2 regions of the Thermaerobacter litoralis genome follow, and region 1 is predicted to be linked to the other one. Evidence: predicted binding sites of a transcription regulator. Region 1 holds the regulator's gene; the other holds the start of a gene.
What was found. The regulator LexA, encoded in region 1, represses DNA repair genes until DNA is damaged. The targets are predictions, from matches to a motif close to CNAACANNTGTTNG.
Positions count from the first base shown of each region.

Region 2: the regulator LexA is predicted to act here: its motif matches at 3,538-3,551, upstream of ACYQ02_RS03395 (Y-family DNA polymerase).

Region 1 covers NZ_BAAIES010000004.1:33,106-40,696, reverse strand. Annotated here, with positions in the region: gene ACYQ02_RS01995 (hypothetical protein) at 1-668, opposite strand, end outside; gene ACYQ02_RS01990 (GTPase) at 649-1,260, opposite strand; gene ACYQ02_RS01985 (AAA family ATPase) at 1,251-2,303, opposite strand; gene hflX (GTPase HflX) at 2,487-3,950, shown strand; gene ACYQ02_RS01975 (DUF456 domain-containing protein) at 3,947-4,450, shown strand; gene lexA (transcriptional repressor LexA) at 4,685-5,290, opposite strand; gene ACYQ02_RS01965 (LysM peptidoglycan-binding domain-containing protein) at 5,894-6,412, shown strand; gene ACYQ02_RS01960 (enoyl-CoA hydratase/isomerase family protein) at 6,822-7,591, opposite strand, start outside.
Region 2 covers NZ_BAAIES010000004.1:372,443-380,033, reverse strand. Annotated here, with positions in the region: gene ACYQ02_RS03415 (GNAT family N-acetyltransferase) at 1-259, shown strand, start outside; gene selD (selenide, water dikinase SelD) at 272-1,321, shown strand; gene ACYQ02_RS03405 (hypothetical protein) at 1,346-2,509, shown strand; gene ACYQ02_RS03400 (response regulator transcription factor) at 2,720-3,388, shown strand; gene ACYQ02_RS03395 (Y-family DNA polymerase) at 3,597-4,922, shown strand; gene ACYQ02_RS03390 (DUF6504 family protein) at 5,150-5,476, shown strand; gene ACYQ02_RS03385 (DNA polymerase III subunit alpha) at 5,582-7,591, shown strand, end outside.

The sequences.
Region 1 (7,591 bases):
AGGGCCACGGCCCAGCCGGCCACGGCCCGCAGGGGATCCCAGGCGGCGGCCACCAGGGCCAGGCCCAGGCCGGCCAACAGCGCCTCTTCGGGGCCCAGGCGGGCCGCCCAGTTGCGGGCGGGGCCGGCGGCCCGTTCCTCCGGTGCGGCGGTGGGGCGGTGTTGGGCGCTGGCCCGTTCCCGGCGCAGGTCGACCCAGTCGTCCAGCAGCTGGACCGAGCCCACCAGGGCCAGGGCGGCCAGGGTGTCCCCGAGCCCGGCGGCCGTCACCGCCAGGGCCACGGTCAGGGTGGTCTCCTGCCAGGCCTGCAGTCCCGACGGCAGGCGCAGCCGGCCGTCGTGGGCCATACCCCAGGCGTAACTGGCCCAGAACAGCAGCACGGCGTCCCGCAGGGACAGGGCCGCAGCCAGGGCCAGAGCCGCCAGGGCATAGGCGGTGGCGCCGGGTCCCAGGCGGGCGGCCAGGTTGGGGCGGCCGGCCCAGGCGTCCTCCTCCCGATCAAGGACGTCATCCATCAGCTTGACGGCAGCCCCGGTGAGCAGGACGGCGGCGGCCCGGGTCCAGGCCGGCGGCCCGGCGGGCGGCAGCCAGCCCCCAAGAAGCCAGTCCGCCAGGTGCGCGGCCGCCCGGGCGGGGTCGAAGCCGGGATCAGACGTAGCGGGCCACAAAGCGCCGCACCTCCCGGAAGCCGGTCCGTTCCAGAGCCGAGATGGGCAGCACCGTGCGCCCGGCGAAGACCCGGCGGATGGTCAGCAGCCCGCGGGGTGCCGCGGGCAGGTCCATCTTGTTGGCCAGGATGGCGTAGGGAGCGCGCAGCGGCAGGTAGCGGGCGATCTGGACCTCCACCTCGGCGATGGCGCCCCGGCCCTGGCGCCCCACCCGGTCGGCGTCGATGACGTGCAGGACTGCATCGGCCAGGCGGAGGGCCCGCAGGGTCTGGGCCACTGCCAGCCGCACCTGGCGGTCCTCGTCGATGCCGTCCAGCAGGCCGGTCGAGTCCGTCAGCACCACCACCCGGGCCCGCTTGCGGCCGGGCAACGACACCGTCAGGGACTGCAGGCACCGGGTCGTGTGGGGCTCGTCCCCGACCAGCAGCGGGCGATCCCGCTCCAGGTGGCAGGGGCGGGTGAAGGTTCCCCCTTCCGCTGCCTGGACGGTCATCTCCGCCCGTTCCACCCCCAGGTAGCGGGCGAAGTTGAGCAGGAAGAGGGTCTTGCCCGCGTTGGCTTGCCCGATGATCAGCGCCGTCCTCACGGCCATCCCTCCCCCGGGCCTGGGGCCGGGTCGAAATCGGCCGCGGTGAGGCGCATCAGTTCCTCCCGGCCGGCCGACGGGCGGTCCAGCAGCCGGACGGCCTGCCGGCGGATGGCCCGCTCGATCAGGTTCCGCACCGTCCGGGCATTGCCCAACCGCTCGCCGTACCCCGGCGGCAAGGCCAGCAGGATCTCCCGCAGGCGCTGCTCGGCGCCGGGATCCAGCTGGTACTGGCGCTGCCCGGCCAGCTGGTGGGCGATGGCCACCAGTTCGTCCACCGTGTAATCGGGGAAGGTCAGGTGGATGGGGAACCGGGAGCGCAGGCCCGGGTTCACCTGGAGGAACCAGGCCATCTCCTGCCGGTACCCCGCCAGGATCACCACCAGCCGCTGCCGGTGGTCTTCCATCTGCTTGACCAGGGTGTCGATGGCTTCCTTGCCGAAGTCCTTCTCGCCGCCCCGCGCCAGGGAGTAGGCCTCGTCGATGAACAGCACGCCGCCCAGGGCCTGGTGGATCACCTGGCGCGTCTTCTGGGCGGTGTGGCCGATGTACTCGCCCACCAGGTCGGCCCGTTCGACCTCGACCAGGTGGCCCTTTTCCAAGACGCCGAGGGCCCGGAAGAGCCGGGCCAGGATCCGGGCCACGGTGGTCTTGCCGGTGCCCGGGTTGCCGGTGAAGACCATATGCAAGGTCAGGGGTTCGTTGATCAACCCGGCCCGGGCCCGGCGCTCCCGCACCGTGACGTAGGCCCGGATCTCCCGGATCACCCGCTTGACGTGGTGCAGGCCGATCAGGGCGTCCAGCTCGGCCAGGGCCGCCTCGATCTCCCGTTCCCGCTGGCGCTCGTCGTCGCTGGTCTCCGGCGCCGGCTCGCGCTCCAGCTGGTGGAGGTAGGCCACCGCCTGGGGCGGGGCGATGCGGCCGTCCTCGATCCAGCGCAAGACCTCATCGGGGGAGGACGGCTGCAGCGACGGGCGCGGTGCCTGGGACGGTCGCTGGGACGGGGCCCGCCCGTCAAGGGGCGGGCGGGTGACGACGACGCGTTGCATGGAACCACCTCCGGCCCGGCATCGTTCCAGTCTATTCGGGGGGCCGGCCCGCCGTGTTCGTCCCCGTGCGGCGGCGCTGTCGCCGGTCGCCCGGCGCCGGGGTGCCGGTGGGGGGTGTTAGAATGCCGGTAGGGCCGGAGACGGTGGCGGGTCCGGCCCTGGCACCCAGCAGGGAGGGGCGGCATGGACATTCGGGCAGGGAGCAAGGGGAGGGCCGGTTCGTCCGGCACGGGGTTCGCGGAGGGGCGCCCCGGCGGTCCCGAGCGGGCCTTGCTGGTCGGCGTCAGCTGGGAACGGGGCGGCCGCCTCTCCCCGGAGGAGCGGATGGCCGAGCTGCGGGAGCTGGCCCGGTCGGCCGGTGCCCAGGTGGTCGGCGAGGTGCGCCAGCGCCGGGGCCGGCCCGACCCGGCGACCCTGATCGGGCCGGGAAAGGTTCAGGAGGTGGCGGAGGCGCGCCAGCGGCTGGAAGCCGACGTGGTCATCTTCGACCGGGACCTGACCCCGGCCCAGCAGCGCAACCTGGAACGGGCCATCGGGGGCAAGGTGATCGACCGCACCCAGTTGATCCTGGACATCTTCGCGGCCCGGGCCCGTACCCGGGAGGGCCAGCTTCAGGTGGAACTGGCCCAATTGCAGTACCTGTTGCCCCGCCTGGCCGGCATGGGCGAGGCGCTGTCCCGCCTGGGCGGTGGCATCGGCACCCGGGGTCCTGGCGAGACGCGGCTGGAGGTCGACCGGCGGCGCATCCGCCGCCGGATTGCCGAGCTGCGGCGGCTCTTGGCCGAGATCCGCCGGCACCGCCAGACCCAGCGCAAGGGGCGCCAGCGGGCCGGCCTGCCCGTGGTGGCCCTGGTGGGCTACACCAATGCCGGCAAGACGACCCTTCACGCGGCCCTGGTGCGCCGGTTCGGCAACCCCGCCCCAGGGACGGTGACCACCGGCCGCGACCGGCTGTTCGACACCTTGGACCCGACGGTGCGCCGGGTGGAGTGGCCCGGGCTTGGCCCGGTGCTGGTGGCCGACACCGTCGGGTTCATCCACGACCTGCCGCCCCACCTGATCGCCGCCTTCCGCGCCACCCTGGAGGAGGTGCTGGAGGCGGACCTGTTGCTCCACGTGGTCGACGTCTCCCAGCCCCGCTGGCCCGTCGACGCCGAGACCGTGGAGGGCATCCTGCACGACCTGGGCGCGACCCAGCCGCGGCTGCTGGTGATGAACAAGATCGACCGCCTGGCCGCCGGGGACCCGGGGGCACCGGCCGATCACCGGGCCGCGACGGACGGCGCCGGCCCGTCCAACGGCGGGGAGGCGGCGGCCGTCGAGGAAGCAGAGGTCGCGGTCACTGGGGAGGGGGCGAGCCGCCGGACCGCGGTGCGGGTCTCCGCCTTGACGGGCCGGGGCTTCGACCAGCTGGTGGAGGCGGTGGCCGCCAGCCTCAGCCAGGGGCGCCAGCGGGTGGACGTGGAGGTTCCCTACGACCGGCCCGATCTGCGGGCGCGGGTCCATGCCGCCGGTTCCGTCTTCGCCGAGAGGGCCGGGGAGAAGGGATGGCGGCTCAGGGTCCTCTTGCCCGCGGCGGACGTGGGGCGCTTGGAGCGGGCCGGCTGCCGGGTGGAGCCGGGCGGCGAAGGGGGAGCTGGGGAATGATGGCCGCAGCGGTGGGCGGGGAGCCCTGGTGGCTGGCCGTTCTGGCCTCGGCCGGCATCGCCGCCGGGCTCGTCGGGACGGTGGTCCCGGCCTTGCCGGGGATCCCGCTGGTCTTCCTATCCATCGCAGGGTATGCCCTGGCCACCGGCTTCCGGACCATCTCCCTGCCGGCCCTGGCGGTCATGCTGGTGGCCACGGTGGTCGGCCTGGTGCTGGAATACGGTCTCGGGCCGGCTGCAGCCCGGCGCCGGGGGGCCAGCCGGGCCGCCTTCTGGGGAGCCGTGGCGGGCGGGGTGCTGGGGACCGTGATTTTCGGTCCCATCGGCCTGCTCCTGGGGCCCCTGGGCGGCGCCGTCCTCGGGGAGCTTTGGAGCGGCCGTTCCTGGCAGCAGGCGCTGTCCACGGGCTGGACGACGGTCGTGGGTATGATCGTAGGGATCGCCGTCGAGCTGGCCATTGGCCTGGCCATGGCGATCTATTTCTGGGTCCAGGTGTTCTGACCCGGATCCGCTGCGAAGCCGCGGGAGCCCGTGACGCCATTGGGTAAGCGGCTTAACTTTATGGGTGGGCGGCTTGGGTGCTGGCCCCTGAGCGGCTCCCCTGGAGTCACCCGGCGGCCGGGGCGCCGGCCCCGGGCCGAGGTGCCCAGGGGCGGCCGCAGCCCCTCGCCGGCGGGGCTCCGCGGGACCGCCGCCGTTCCCGGCTCTGGGTCTGGGTATCTGGCGCCGCGGGGCCTAGCCGATTCGCCGCAGCAGCGCCACCACCTTGCCCAGGATGCGGGCGCTTCGCACCCGGATGGGTTCCATGGCCGGGTTCTCCGGCTGAAGGCGGATGCCGTCCCGCTCGCGGAAGAAGCGCTTCACCGTCGCCTCGTCGTCCAGCAGGGCCACGACGATGTCGCCATTCTCCGCCGTGTCCTGCCGCCGCACCACCACGTAGTCGCCGTCCAGGATCCCGGCCCCGATCATGCTGTCCCCGCGGATGCGCAGGGCGAAGACCTCCCCCTCGGGCACCAGGTCGGAGGGGAGGGGGAGGACGTCTTCGATGTTCTCGACCGCCAGGATCGGCTGGCCCGCCGTCACCTGGCCGACCAGCGGAACGGGCACCGTGCGCGTCCGGATCCCGGCCTCGTCGAGCACCTCGATGGCCCGCGGCTTGGTGGGATCGCGCCGGATGTAACCCTTGCGCTCCAGTCGCTCCAGGTAGGTATGGACGGTCGACGTGCTCTTCAGGCCCACCGCCTCGCCGATCTCCCGCACCGATGGGGGATAGCCCCGCTCCCGGGTCGACGCCTTGATGAACTCGAGGATCTGCCGCTGCCTGCGGGTAAGCTCTTCCACCTGGGCACCTCCCACCAGCCGCCGGTCACCGGGCCCGGCCCACGACCCCGGCGCCATCCATTGGACCACGCCGGCCGCTTCGTTCGCCCAGGGATCCGTCCCGCCCGGGAACCGGGGCGCGTCAGGCCGCCACGACGATACCGCCCGCACGATTGTACCGCCCGAATGCAGGTTCCGCAAACAGTTGTTCGCCAGGGCGGTGGGATCTCCTGCCGGTCGGCGTGAAATCGCCGGCGATGATTCCCTGTGGCGGGTCCAGCGCCGCCGGTCGGGTGACCCGCGCCCCACGGCTCCCGGCGGCAGGTAACCGGGCGGACCGTGGTCCCACCCCCCTTGACACCGAACGTATGTTTGCATATCGTGGGACCGAGGATGCGAACACCTGTTTGTAGCGGGGGGATCGGCATGGCGCTGGGGGTCCATGAGATCGGCCGGGGGCCGGTGGCATCCAATCGCAATCCGGACCGGCTTGCCGGGAGGAACGGGCCGGCGGGGGCCGGCCGGGGTCGCGGCGTGCCTGCCCGGACCGTTGCCGGTGCTGGGACCGTTGCCGGGCGGCGGTTCGGCCGGTGCCCGCACCCGTGGCCGGCGACTGGGCGCCCGGTGGCCGGCGGGCTGGCGCCGGCACCCACGGTGCCGTCCAGCCGGCCGCGATATCGCTGGGTCCGGCCGGATCGGACCCTGCTGGTCCTGACGGTCGTCGTGGGGATCGGGCTGATGGTGACCTGGCTATCCGGCCGGGGTCCGGTCCGGGCTGCCGCCTGGGACGGCCGGGAGGGCCTGCCGGCCGTGGTGCCCGCCGCAGCGACCCCAACCGAGACGGTGGAGACGGTGGCCGCCGCGGCGACCCCGTCCACGACCCGCGAGAGCGCTCCGGTTACCGGGCCGGGACGGCTCACCGCGGGGGGACCGGCGGTGGCGCCGGCGGTGGCGGAAGAACCCGCGCGGGTCGTCGTTCGCCAGGGTGATACCCTTTGGGGCCTCATCGCCCGGTACGGCCGTCCGGATCGGGATCCGCGGGACCTGGTGGCGGCGGTGATGGCCGCCAACGGCCTGTCGTCCCCGGCCTTGCGACCGGGGATGGTGCTGGTCATCCCGCCGGAGGTACAGGCGGCCCGCTAGCCGCTAGAGGGTCGCGGCGGGGGGCCGCCCGCCAGGGGCGCGGAAGCCAGGGCGCAACGCCAAAGAAACGCCAACGATCCCGATGCTTTCGATCGACGGGGCGTTGCGACCGGCGGCCCTGTTCTTCGGCGGAGCCTGGGGCTGGCCCGATTCCGGTCGCCCCGGTAAGGCGGCGGCAGCGGTAGCCGGCGGTCCCTACTCGAAGCCTAGTTCGCATAAGTAGCATTATGTTAACTAACAGGGAAACGGAGGGCGGCCGTACCCCGGCGGGTGGCGCCGTGACAGGCCTTCGCCTCCCCATCCCGAAGCCGCCGCCCCGGCCCCGCCGGGGTGGGCGTGGTCCGGCCGGCGTCTCCCCACCCCGCGGTCCGGCCGCAACGGCGCGCCGCCCCCGGGGCCAGCCGGAGACTCAAAGGGGCGAGTCCGTCTCGAACCGGGGCGGTCGCTTGGCCCGCAGCGACGCCAGGCCTTCGGCGGCATCCGGCAAGGTGAACCCCAGAAACTCCAGGGCCGTCGACGTGTCGAAGATGGGCCCGGCGATGCGCAGCCAGTTGTTCAGGGCGTACTTGGTCCAGCGGATGGCCGTGGGACTGCCCTGGGCCAGGCGCCGGGCGACCTCCAGGGCCGCCTCCCGTGCCCGGCCGTCATCCACGCACAGGGCCACCAGGCCCATCCGCTCGGCCGCCTCGCCGGTCACGGGCTCATTGAGCAGCAGGTGGTACTTGGCCTTGGCCATGCCGACCAAAAGCGGCCAGATGATGGCCGCATGGTCGCCGGCGGCCACCCCGAGGCGTACGTGCCCGTCCAGCAGCCGGGCGCTTCGCCCGGCCACCGCCACGTCGGCCAGCAGGGCCACGGCCAGGCCCGCCCCCACCGCTGGGCCCTCGATGGCCGAGACGATGGGCTTGGAGCAGTTGATCACGTTGTAGACCAGGTCCCGGGCCTCCTTCCAGACCCGGACCCGGACCTGGGGATCCTGCATGATGGCCTCCACCAGCCGGAAATCCCCGCCGGCGGAAAAGGCCTGCCCTGCCCCGCGCACCAGCACGACCCGTACCTGGCTGTCTCCGTCGATGTCGCGCCACACCCGGGTCAGTTCGGTATGGGTCTCCGCATCCACGGCGTTCAGCGTCCGGGGCTGCTCCAGCACCACCTCGAGGATGCCAGGTTCGGCCCAGG
Region 2 (7,591 bases), 340 kb from region 1:
GGAGGAGGCGTGGGAGATCTACGGCCTGGCGGTGGATCCCGAGTTCTCCCAGCTGGACGTGGGCACTTCCCTGGTCCGGGCCGTGGAGGATCGCCTGCGCGGCCAGGGGGTGCGCGCCCTCCACCTGCAGACGGGCCTGCGGGACGCGCCTGCCATCGAGTTCTGGTACCGGGCCGGCTACCGGCCCTACCGGCTCGACCCCGACCCCGACCCGGCCGGCGGCTACGACCGCGTGTGGTTCGCCAAGTCGTTCGCCTGAGGGGGGATCGCCGTGGAACCGCTGCGCCTGACGCAGCTGACCGGCAAGGCCGGCTGAGGGTGCAAGCTCGGCCCGGCCGAGCTGGCGCAGGTCCTGCGCCACCTACCCCCTCAGCAAGGCACGGACCCCCACCTGCTGGTGGGGCTGGAGAGCGGCGACGACGCCGGGGTGTACCGGCTCACCGACCGGCTGGCCCTGGTGCAGACGGTGGACTTCTTCACGCCCATCGTCGACGACCCCGTCCTCTTCGGCGAGATCGCCGCGGCCAACGCCCTCAGCGACGTCTACGCCATGGGCGGGCGGCCGCTGACGGCCCTGAACCTGGTGGGCTTCTCCGTCAGCCGCTACGGCGCCGAGGCTCTGGCGGCCATCCTGGAGGGGGGCGCGGCCAAGGTCCGGGAGGCCGGGGCCGTGATCGTGGGCGGCCACACCATCGACGACGCCGAGCCCAAGTACGGCCTGGCCGTGACGGGCGTGGTCGACCCGGACCGGGTCTGGACGAACCGGGGCGCCCGGCCGGGCGACGTGCTGATCCTGACGAAGCCCATCGGCACGGGCGTGCTGAGCACCGCCCTCAAGCGAAACCTGGCTTCGCCCGACTGGGTGGACGCCATGGTCGCCATGATGCGGACCCTGAACCGGGCGGCCGCCGAGGCGGCCCAGGCGGTGGGCGGGATCCACGCGGCCACCGACGTGACCGGCTTCGGCCTGCTGGGTCACGCCAGCCACATCGCCCGGGAGAGCGGCGTCGCCCTGGTGATCCAGGCGGAGGCGGTGCCGGTGCTTCCGGGGGCGCGGGAACTGGCGGAACGGGACGTCTTCCCCGGGGGCAGCCGGGCGAACCGCCGCCACTACGGGACCCAGGTCGACTTCCGCCGCCCCCTGGCCGACTGGGAGCAGGGGCTGCTCTTTGACGCGGTCACCTCGGGCGGCCTGCTGCTGGTGGTCGAACCGGACAGGGCGGAGGCGCTCTTGGCCGAGCTGCACCGCCGCGGCGTGGGCGATGCCCGGCGGATCGGCCGGGTGGAGGCCGAGCCCGCGGGGCGGGTGCAGGTGGAATAGCCCGGCGAAAGGAAGGGACGCGGGGTGGCCGATGGCCTCGGGCGCGCGGGGCACCGGCGGGGGCCGGTGCCCCGCGCGCTGGCCTGGGCCGTGCTGGCCGGCGGGCTGGCGCTGGCCGGGCTGGGCGTGCAACGGGCGGGACCTGCGGGGCCTACGGGGCCCGCGGTGGCCGCCACGGCGGAAGCCGTGGCGGCCACCGGCAGGCTGCTGCAGGCGTGGCAGGCGGGCCGGCCCGCGGCGGCCGGGGCCTGGGTGGCCCCGGCCGCCGCGGGGCCGGGCGGCGCCTGGCTGGCGGGCCTTGAGGGCGACCTGGCGGCCGGCCTGCCGGTCCCTGGGAAGGGGCCCGAGGGCGGGGACGGGCCGGCGCCGGGCGCCGCCCCCGGGAGGACCGGGCGGGGCGCCGCGCCCCCCTCGGCCACCGGGGCCGGGGCGGAACGCCCCTCCGCCACCCTCCTGACGCCCCAGGTCTCCTTCCTGCGCACGCCCGTCACGGCCTATGCCACCGGCCCCGCCCGGCCCGATGCCTTGGGGCGGATCCACGTCCAGGCCATGGTCGACGTGGCGGTGCCCGCAGCCGGCTACGCCGGCCGGTTCGTCCAGGATCTCTGGTGGCGTCCGGCGCCGGATGGGCCGCGGCTGGTGGCGGCAACCCGCCGGGCCGACCTGGAAGTGGCCGTGCAGGGCGACCGGCTGGTCTGGCGTCGCGGGGGCGGGCCCTGGCAGCCGGGCCTGGGGCTGGCCGACCTGCCCCTGCGGGCGGCGCCCGTGGGTGGACCCCCGGGGGTCCAGGTGGACGTCTCCCGGGACGGCTTCGGGCCGCTGGCGCTGGCGGGGGACCGGGGGGTGCTGCTGGTGACCGGCGGGCCGCGGCCCCTGGTGGCCCTCTGGCCCTGGCCTGCCAACGGGCCGCCCGCACCCGGCCGAGAGCCGCTCGACCAAGAGTCGCCGGGCCGTGGGAGGCCCGGCCGGGCGACGCCGGGCCAGGAGACGCCCGGCCGCGATGTGGTCGTCCTCGATGTGCTCTACCATGCCCGGGGGATCCGCTGGCAGGTGGACCCCGGCGGGCGGCGGGCGACCCTGGAGGTAGAGGGGGAGGACGGCGCTCGGTTACCGGTGGCCTACGATCTCGAGGCCGGACGGCCCGTGCCGTCCCCAGTCGCCGCGCCGCCAGCCCCCTCGTCCCCCTGACGATGCGGCCGCTCCGCCATCCGCCACCCCACCTGCACCCCACCTCCATCGCCTTCTCCCTCAAGCACCCGGAACCCCCAGCGGGCTCCCCGGCGCCCCTGCGTTCTTGGGCGCCTGCCCTCGGTCCCCCCTGTGCGCGACTTTCGTAGGATGGGATGACATCACCCGGGCTCCGGTCCAGGAAGCCCGGGCAAGCCAGGGGAGAGGCCGATGTTGAGGATTCTGATCGCCACAGGCCGGCCGCTGGTGCGGGAGGGGTTGCAGCGCATCCTGGAGGGCGCCCCGGGGCTGGAGGTGGTCGGGCATGCCGCGGGCGCGGGGCCGCTGCTCGACCGGGTGCGGGAGCTGGGCCCGGACGTGGTGTTGCTGGACCTGGGCCTGGCCGGGGACGACGCCCGGGAGCTGGTGGGCCGGCTCGGCCGGATGCCCAGCTCGCCGGTGGTGGTCGGCATCACGGATCGCGCCGACCCCCAGGCCCTGCTGGGGCTGGTCCAGGCGGGCCTGGGCGGCTACCTGCTCGCCAACCGGGAGGCGGCGGGCCTGCCCGAGGCCATCCGCGCCTGCACGGCGGGCATCTTCGTGATCGACGCGGAGATCATGTCGGAGCTGGCCACCGATTCCCCCCTCTACCGCTACGTCCCGGCTCCCGAAGAGGTCGAGCGGGCGCGGCTGCTGAGCCAGCGGGAGCTGGAGGTGCTGAGCCGCATCGCCCGGGGCAAGTCGACCGCCCAGGTGGCACGGGAGCTCTACATCAGTCCCAAGACGGTGCGCAACCACCTGAGCCACATCATGCAGAAGCTGGGGGTGCGGGACCGCACCCAGGCGGTGCTCTTCGCCCTGCGGGTGGGCCTGATCCGCCGTCACGACCTGCTGGGGTAGAACCGGCCCCGCGGCGCGGGTTCGCGGGGCCGGCCCCGCGGGGCCGGCCGGCGACGGCGGGCGCCGGTTCCTCCCTTAATTTTCTTTTTGAGGATGGACATGCCTCTTGACGGCCGGCCCGGCCCCCCTCTACAATGGCCTCACCATGGGGAACACACGTTCGGTACCTGGGCCGCTGCTGGCCTTCGCACGCCTTGAGGGCGCGTGGGTGACGGCGGCTGGGCTGGCGGATCGGCCGGCCGTGGTGGCCAGCGGCGCGGTGGTCGCCGACGTGTCGCCGGCGGCCCGGGCGGCCGGCCTGCGGCCGGGCATCCGGGTGCGCAGCGCCCGGCGGCTCGTCAGCGATCTGGTGGTGGTGGAACGGGAGGCCATCGACCCCCTGGCGGCGCTGGAGCCCCTGTATGAGGTCCTGCTGGGCCTCTCACCCCAGGTCGAACCGGTCGTGGACCACCTGGCGGCCTATTGCGCGCTGTCCCCCGCGTCGGCAGGGGACGAGGTGATCGCCGCCCTGCAGGCCGGGAAACTGGAGCGCTGGGGGCACCGGTTGATCGTGGGCATCGGCCACGGCCGGCTGGTCGCGCGGATGGCCGCCCGGGTGGCGGCCCGGACGCGGGCCGGGGGAAGCGGTGCCGGTGCACGTGCTCCTCAGGTCGTTGCGGAGGTTCAGGGAGGGAACGCCGCACGCCCCGGGGACCCGGGCTCCGGCGGGGACGCAGGGGTGCCGGCTGCGCGGGCGCTGGAGGTGGTCAGCTGCCGCGTGCCTCCCGGCCAGGAAGCCCCCTTCCTGGCGCCCATGCCCGTCACCACCCTGCAGGAGGAGGTGCCGCCAGCGGCCCGCCGCCAGCTGCAGCGCCTGGGCCTGTACACCCTGGGGGATGTGGCGATGGCGCCGCGGCAGGTGGTGGCCCGGGCGGTGGGCGAGCAGGCCCCTCTCCTCCAGGCCTGGTGCCGGGGCGACGACCGCCGCCCCCTGGCCCAGGGGTATCCGCCGCCGGGGGTCACCGCCACCCTGGAGGCGCCGCCGGAGCTGGGCGACGACCTCCGCGCCCCCTGGTGGCCGGCCCAGCTGCCCCGCCTGGCGCAGCAGGTGGCCGGCCGGCTGGTGGCGACCGGATGCGCCGGCCGCCTGGTGATCCTGGAAGGGGAGCGGTCCCGGGTGGGGCGCTACCTGCCCGTGGCGACCACCGCCCCGGACGGGCTGGCCCGCGCAGCCCTGGAGCTGTACCGCCGGCTCCTGGCGGACGAACCGGCCCCAGGCCGGCTGGCCCTGACGGTCACGGCGCTGGAACCCGTGGCCCGGCAGCTGGCCCTGGACGGCCTGGTCCCGGACGCCAGGCCCGCGGGGAATCCTGGCCCGGGGCCAGCCGGTCCTCCGCGCTGCCGGGAACCCGAGGCGCCGGCCCTTCTCGACGAGCTGGCCCGCCGCTACCCCGGCCGGGTCTTCTGGGGGCGGGAGCGGCCCGTTCCCCGGCGGGAACGCCAGCTGGCCTACTGGGATCCCTGGCGCGGGGCACCCCGCGGGCCGGCACCGTGAAGCCGCACGAAGGCATTCACCGCACCGCAGCCAGCGCCGCATGGCGGCCAGCACCGCATGGCGGCATGCATCGCACGGTGGCCAGCGCCGCACGGCAGCCGGTGCTGCACGGCGGCATTCACCCCACGGCAGCCAGCGCCCCACGGCGGCATGCCCGGCCCTTGCGCGGCAGGCCCGGGGTCGCCGGTGCCCTCCATCGGGCTTGGTCCGCCCGGGGAGGTCCTTCGGTGGGGCGACGCGGCCGGCGTCGGGTCGCCATCGCCGCCATCGCCATGGGGACCGCCCGGCCGCGGGGACGGAGGCGGAAGGTCATGGCCCTGGTCGGCAAGCCGGTCCCGGTGGAGACCGACGCCAGTGGCCGGCCCTGCCGGTTCTTCTGGCGCCGCTGGCACCGGGTGAAGGACGTCCTCGATGAGTGGCGGGAAGCGGGCGCCTGGTGGGACGGAGAGGGGGAGCGACTGGTGGTGCGGCTTTTGACGGACGACGGCGCGGTGTTCGAGCTGGAGCGGTTGGCGGGAAGCGACCGCTGGGTCCTCTACAAGGTCTACGACTGAAGGTCGACGACGGACCGGCCTCGATCGCACCCCGGCGGCCCCCACGTCCCCGGGGATCCAGGCCACGCCCCCGGGGACAAGGGCGGCAGGAGGGAGGACGGGGGCATGTTCGTCCACCTGCATTGCCATTCGGCCTATTCCTTCCTGGACGGCGCCAGCCCCGTCCGGGCGCTGGTGGAACGGGCCGCCGCCCTGGGCATGCCGGCGCTGGCCCTGACGGACCACGACAACGTGGCCGGAGCCGTGGAGTTCGACCGGGCGGCCCGGGCGGCGGGGATCAAGCCGATCCAGGGCGCGGAGATCACCCTCCTTCTGGACGAACCGGCCGGTCCGGCCGGTTCGTCCCCGGCCACCGCCCACCTGGTCCTTCTGGCCACCGGCCCCCGGGGCTATGCCCGCCTCTGCCGGCTGCTCACCCGGGCCCACCTGGAGCGACCCCGGGGCGAGCCGGCCCTGCCCTGGGCGGCGCTCCTCGAAGAGGTGGCACCCGGCGGCGAACCCCTGGCCGGCCACGGGCTGATCGCCCTGTCCGGCTGCCGCCGGGGGCCGGTTCTTCAGCCCTTGCTGCGGGGCGACCGGGCGACGGCCCTGGAGCGGGCCCGCCGGCTGCGGGACGCCTTCGGCCGGGAGAACTTCTTCCTGGAACTGCAAGGGGGCTGGCTGCCCGGCAACCGGGCCCTCAACCGGGCCCTGGCCGACCTGGCGGAAGCCCTGGGGGTCGGGGTGGTGGCGACCAACGACGTCCACTACGCCACCCGGGACCGCTTTGCCGTCCACGACCTGCTGGCCTGCGTCCGGCTGGGCATCTCCGTGGACGATCCCCATCCCCAGCGCCACCTCAACGCCGACAACGACCTCAAGTCCCCCCGGGCCATGGCGCGCCTATTCGCCGGCCATCCCCAGGCCTTGAAAGCGACCCTGGCCATTGCCGAGCGGTGCGAGCCCGCCTTGCCCGCCGGCCCCGTGCCGCGCCCGGCCTTCCCGCTGCCGCCGGGGGTCCGGGCCGAGGCCTTCTTGCGGGAGCAGGTGGAGCGGGGCGCCCAGTGGCGCTACGGCCGCATCACCCCCCGCATCCGGCAGCGGCTGGAACACGAGCTCGCCATCATCGAGCGGCTCCAGCTGGCGGACTACTTCTTGCTGGTATGGGATGTGGCCCGCTATGCCCGCCAGCAGGGGATCCGCTGCGCCGGTCGCGGCTCGGCGGCGGATTCGGCGGTGGCCTACTGCCTGGGCATCACCGACGTGGACGCCATCGAGCGGGGCCTGCTCTTCGAGCGCTTCCTCAGCCTGGAGCGGGCCGAGCAGCCGGACATCGACATCGACTTCGACGCCCGCTACCGCGATCAGGTGGCCGACTACGTCGAGCGGCGCTACGGTCCGGAGCACGTGGCGACCGTCTGCACCTACCAGACCTACCACGCCCGGGGCGCCCTGCGCGACTTCGGCAAGGCCCTGGGCTTCCCGGAGGCCGTCATCGACCGCATCGCCAAGCGGGTGCCCTACTACCTCTCCCGCCACCTGGGCCGCGCCCTGGAGGAGGTCCCGGAGCTGCGGGACCTGGACCTGCCCCGGGAGCGGTTCCGGCGGCTGGTGGCCCTGTGCGAGGCGGCGGCGGGGCTGCCCCGCCACATGGGCACCCACCTGGGCGGCCTGGTCATCAGCCGCCAGCCGCTGCTGGATCTGTCGCCGCTGCAGCGATCGGCCAAGGGGCGCCGGATCCTCCAGTTCGACAAGCGGGGTGTGGAGGAGCTGGGCCTGGTCAAGCTGGACCTTTTGCCCCTGCGCACCCTGGGCGCGGTGGAGGAGGCGGTGCAGGTCATCCGGCGCCGGGACCCCGCCTTCGACTACGACCACATCCCCCTGGACGACCGGGCGACCTACGAGCTCCTGGCGACGGGGGAGACAGTGGGGGCCTTCCAGCTGGAATCGCCGGCCCAGCGGGCCCTGCAGCCGCGGCTCCGGCCCGAGAACCTGGAGGACGTGGTGGCCAGCGTGGCCATCATCCGGCCCGGTCCCATCAAGGGGGACATGGTCGAGCCCTTCCTGGCCCGGCGCCGGGGCCGGGAGCCCGTCACCTACCTGCACCCCAAGCTGGAGCCCATCCTGCGCAAGACG